One region of the Psychrobacillus sp. FSL K6-1267 genome, then DNA from elsewhere that is predicted to be linked to it. Evidence: a T-box and tRNA genes for the amino acid it is inferred to sense, from the RefSeq annotation. Region 1 holds a T-box; the other holds one or more tRNA genes.
What was found. The T-box of region 1 lies ahead of proS (proline--tRNA ligase). A T-box ahead of a tRNA ligase gene usually reads a tRNA of that ligase, here a tRNA-Pro.
Positions count from the first base shown of each region.

Region 2: it has a tRNA-Pro gene. The T-box ahead of proS (proline--tRNA ligase) is inferred to sense a tRNA for this amino acid. The anticodon was not compared.

Region 1 is NZ_JBBOOR010000001.1:3,260,229-3,262,582, reverse strand. Features, by position in the region: gene MHB55_RS16760 (hypothetical protein) at 1-119, shown strand, start outside; gene MHB55_RS16755 (threonine aldolase family protein) at 154-1,230, opposite strand; T-box leader at 1,365-1,581, shown strand; gene proS (proline--tRNA ligase) at 1,626-2,354, shown strand, end outside.
Region 2 is NZ_JBBOOR010000001.1:2,835,289-2,837,642, reverse strand. Features, by position in the region: rRNA gene MHB55_RS14520 (23S ribosomal RNA) at 1-15, shown strand, start outside; rRNA gene rrf (5S ribosomal RNA) at 138-253, shown strand; tRNA gene MHB55_RS14510 (tRNA-Val) at 292-367, shown strand; tRNA gene MHB55_RS14505 (tRNA-Thr) at 381-456, shown strand; tRNA gene MHB55_RS14500 (tRNA-Lys) at 463-535, shown strand; tRNA gene MHB55_RS14495 (tRNA-Leu) at 559-643, shown strand; tRNA gene MHB55_RS14490 (tRNA-Gly) at 661-735, shown strand; tRNA gene MHB55_RS14485 (tRNA-Leu) at 751-839, shown strand; tRNA gene MHB55_RS14480 (tRNA-Arg) at 856-932, shown strand; tRNA gene MHB55_RS14475 (tRNA-Pro) at 939-1,015, shown strand; tRNA gene MHB55_RS14470 (tRNA-Ala) at 1,032-1,107, shown strand; tRNA gene MHB55_RS14465 (tRNA-Met) at 1,127-1,200, shown strand; tRNA gene MHB55_RS14460 (tRNA-Ile) at 1,207-1,283, shown strand; tRNA gene MHB55_RS14455 (tRNA-Ser) at 1,296-1,388, shown strand; tRNA gene MHB55_RS14450 (tRNA-Met) at 1,500-1,576, shown strand; tRNA gene MHB55_RS14445 (tRNA-Asp) at 1,580-1,655, shown strand; tRNA gene MHB55_RS14440 (tRNA-Phe) at 1,799-1,874, shown strand; tRNA gene MHB55_RS14435 (tRNA-Gly) at 1,884-1,957, shown strand; tRNA gene MHB55_RS14430 (tRNA-Ile) at 1,964-2,040, shown strand; tRNA gene MHB55_RS14425 (tRNA-Asn) at 2,045-2,119, shown strand; tRNA gene MHB55_RS14420 (tRNA-Ser) at 2,127-2,217, shown strand; tRNA gene MHB55_RS14415 (tRNA-Glu) at 2,225-2,296, shown strand.

The DNA of each region.
Region 1 (2,354 bases):
ATTTTATTATTGAAGGAAAAATTATCGAGGTACATGCAACTTCCAAAACAGAAGCTGAAAGCAAGGCAAACCATATATATGAAGAACTAAAAACAGAGCAATTTCAACAGCAACAATAAAGAACTCTCAACTAAGCGTTGAGAGTTTTTTATATTATTTCATTTCTTCTCTTAAGCTATCGAATAATTTGTCTATTAGATTCTTAGGGATTTCTAAGCAAGAATCTCCGATACTAAGTTCAAAAGTACAGCTATCCCCATCTTGCTTGCTTAGATAGCTTGTAATCCCTATATGGTTAGCTAACTGTACTTTCGCCAAGATAGCTGCTATTTCTTCTTGGTTACGCTTAAAATGCACATGAAACATATTTGAAACTGGTACCTCTGGAATTGTATAAATATCCTTACAGTCATTAAATAGCTTTGCGAGCTCCATTGCACTGTTATAATATTGTTCCATATTATTTGCTCGTTTATCAAAATAATAGTCAGCTGATAGAATATAAGGATATAAGCTTATGAGCGTTCCACCATAACGTTTTCTCCAGACTTTAGAGTTCTCTATGAAATCCTTATCACCGGCTAGTACTGCTCCTGCAATCCCGCCAATTCCTTTATAAAAGGACATATAGACACTGTCAAAAAGGTCGCAAACTTCCGCAGCAGTTTTTTTGTAAAAAGGCAGCACTTCTAGAAGACGTGCACCGTCCAAATGAAGCATAATAGACTTTTCACGACAATAAGCGGAAATCTGTTTTAATGTTTCAAAACTAGGAAGTTGGCCTCCGATTTCTCTTTGGGGAAGTTCCAATAACAGACAGGCAATGTCCTCTTCGAGATTTACCACATCCTCTAACTCTATGACTCTATCTTTGTCAGCTATTAAAATAGTCTTGATATGGTGTATTTCCTTTAATCCATCCATTTCATGAATTTCTAAATGGGATAAGGGATGATATGCAACCTTATTCAATTTTTTCTCATCGCACCATATGCGTAAAGCGATTTGTTGGGCCATTGTACCGCTAGGAAAAAACGCAGCTGTGCTTTTGCCTAGTAATTTAGCCATTTTATTTTGGAAATCTTCGATAATATGCCCCTCGCCATATATATCACTTAGCTGTTCTCCAGAAATGTCCTTCAATGCATCTTGTAAAACAGAAACTTCTCGTTTTCCATGACCAGCTAATCGATAAGTACACTTGTCATAGGAATTTTTTAAATGGTTCATTTAATTTCCCCCAATGTATTTTTACTTTGTTATAAGATAAGTATAATGTATTTTTTATCTTCTGATAGTTTAAATTTTTGGTTAAAAAGAAGTGCATTGTATTAAAGCTTTGATTTTGGTATATTATTAATAATATATAATCTGTGATGTGAACAAGTAAATAAGAATTGTGAGACAGAAAATATAGCAATTGCTGAGAGCTATATCACCACTTCTTGTTGAAACCTACCACTGAGATGTTATGCAAACATAACCGATTCGTTTTCGTTACCAAACGTTTAGAGGGCTTAAATTATTTTAAGCTAAACTAAGGTGGTACCACGTCTATTCAAGCACAAGGACGTCCTTTTCCAAGGACAGCTTTGTGCTTTTTATATTTTAAGGAGGGAATTATCATGACTAATCAACAACAAAACGATTTTACTAAATGGTATATTGACACAATCCAAAAAGCTGACTTAATGGATTACACACCAGTGCGTGGATGTATCGCATTTAAACCAGACGGGTACGAAATCTGGGAGCATATCCAAGCAGAAATGAACAAACGCTTTAAAGAAACGGGACACCGCAATGCGTATTTCCCAATGCTAATTCCTGAATCTTTTTTCCAAAAGGAAAAGGATCATATTGAAGGTTTTTCTCCAGAGCTTCCATGGGTAACAGAGGCAGCAGGCGAAAAGCTGGAGGAACGTTTAGCGCTTCGTCCAACTTCCGAAACAATGATCGGTCATCTGTATTCTGATTGGATCAAGAGCTACCGTGATCTACCTGTATTGATCAACCAATGGGCTAACGTGTTCCGTTGGGAAAAGAAAACACTTCCTTTCATACGCACTTCTGAATTTTTATGGCAGGAGGGTCACACCGCTCATGTGGACGAAGAAGAAGCTCGTCAAGAAACAATGCAAATGCTAAATATTTATAAAGAGGTAGTGGAGGGTCTATTGGCCATTCCGGTATATGACGGGCAAAAAACTCCTTCAGAGCGCTTTGCAGGGGCTGTAGATACGTTTTCTATCGAGGCAATGATGAAGGATGGAAAAGCGGTTCAAGCAGGTACATCTCATTATCTTGGCACTAAATTTGCCGAAGCATTTGATATTAAATATTTGAACAAAGAA
Region 2 (2,354 bases), 420 kb from region 1:
CGAGGACTTAACCAAATTGTTTGTTTCTAAGATGTCAGTTTATTCAGTTTTGAAAGAATAAATTTTTATTAAAAAAACACTTGTAATAATCTACATAGTTGATATAATAGAACTTGTCTTTCAAATAATTATTCAAGTCTAGTGATGATGGCGAAGAGGTCACACCCGTTCCCATACCGAACACGGAAGTTAAGCTCTTCAGCGCCAATGGTAGTTGGGGGTCTCCCCCTGCAAGAGTAGGACGTCGCTGGGCTTGCAATAAAAATACATAGAAATACATTTTAATACCCAGGAGGATTAGCTCAGCTGGGAGAGCATCTGCCTTACAAGCAGAGGGTCGGCGGTTCGAGCCCGTCATCCTCCACCATAACTTTACTCCTGCCGGAGTAGCTCAACTGGTAGAGCAACTGACTTGTAATCAGTAGGTTGAGGGTTCAAGTCCTTTCTCCGGCACCATTTTTTGAGCCATTAGCTCAGTTGGTAGAGCATCTGACTTTTAATCAGAGGGTCGTAGGTTCGAATCCTACATGGCTCATTCACTTTTTGTGATATAAATATGCGGGTGTGGCGGAACTGGCAGACGCACTAGACTTAGGATCTAGCGCCGCAAGGCGTGGGGGTTCGACTCCCTTCACCCGCACCATTTAATTTAATAACCGAGCGGAAGTAGTTCAGTGGTAGAACACCACCTTGCCAAGGTGGGGGTCGCGAGTTCGAACCTCGTCTTCCGCTCCAAAGATTCATCAAAGTGCCGGGGTGGCGGAACTGGCAGACGCACAGGACTTAAAATCCTGCGGTAGGTGACTACCGTACCGGTTCGATTCCGGTCCTCGGCACCACTTTTATGAAACATTAGCGCCCGTAGCTCAATTGGATAGAGCGTCTGACTACGGATCAGAAGGTTGTGGGTTCGACTCCTGCCGGGCGCGCCATATATACGGGAAGTAGCTCAGCTTGGTAGAGCACTTGGTTTGGGACCAAGGGGTCGCAGGTTCGAATCCTGTCTTCCCGACCAGTTAATTAATAAATTTGGGGCCTTAGCTCAGCTGGGAGAGCGCCTGCCTTGCACGCAGGAGGTCAGCGGTTCGATCCCGCTAGGCTCCACCAATTTAAATTTAAATTTCCTGGCGGCGTAGCTCAGCTGGCTAGAGCATTCGGTTCATACCCGAAAGGTCGTGGGTTCGACTCCCTCTGCCGCCATCTTAAGGACCTTTAGCTCAGTTGGTTAGAGCAGACGGCTCATAACCGTCCGGTCGCAGGTTCGAGTCCTGCAAGGTCCACCAACATAATATTTAGGAGGAATACCCAAGTCTGGCTGAAGGGATCGGTCTTGAAAACCGACAGGCGGGTCATACCGCGCGGGGGTTCGAATCCCTCTTCCTCCTCCATCTTATTGTTAGTGGAAAAATATTATACATAACGTCGACGCAAGCGAAGCGTGGAGGACGTAAAACTCACTAAATGCACAGTTGATTTAAATTTCAACACTTTCTTATTGTCGCGGGGTGGAGCAGTTCGGTAGCTCGTCGGGCTCATAACCCGAAGGTCACAGGTTCAAATCCTGTCCCCGCAACCAAATGGTCCCGTGGTGTAGCGGTTAACATGCCTGCCTGTCACGCAGGAGATCGCCGGTTCGATCCCGGTCGGGACCGCCATTTATTTTTCAACAACTTAGAGATTTAGGATAAGCAAGCAAATCTAGGAAGCAATCGAACGAACGAAGGAGCATACTAAAGTATGTGACTTAATGAGTGAGTGAAGCTGACGAAGAGAAGCGCAGCTTAGTGTAAATCGAAGAGGCTCAGTAGCTCAGTCGGTAGAGCAAAGGACTGAAAATCCTTGTGTCGGCGGTTCGATTCCGTCCTGAGCCACCATTTTATCAAGCGGGTGTAGTTTAGTGGTAAAACCTCAGCCTTCCAAGCTGATGATGAGAGTTCGATTCTCTTCACCCGCTCCAATTAATGGGCCTATAGCTCAGCTGGTTAGAGCGCACGCCTGATAAGCGTGAGGTCGATGGTTCGAGTCCATTTAGGCCCACCATTATTCCGAAGTAGCTCAGTGGTAGAGCAATCGGCTGTTAACCGATCGGTCGTAGGTTCGAGTCCTACCTTCGGAGCCATATATATGGGGAAGTACTCAAGTGGCTGAAGAGGCGCCCCTGCTAAGGGTGTAGGTCGGGCAACCGGCGCGAGGGTTCAAATCCCTCCTTCTCCGCCATATATAAGGCCCCTTGGTCAAGCGGTTAAGACACCGCCCTTTCACGGCGGTAACACGGGTTCGAATCCCGTAGGGGTCATAACTTAAAAAAAGACAATCACTTAGGTGGTTGTCTTTTTTGTTTTGAAAAGATAGAG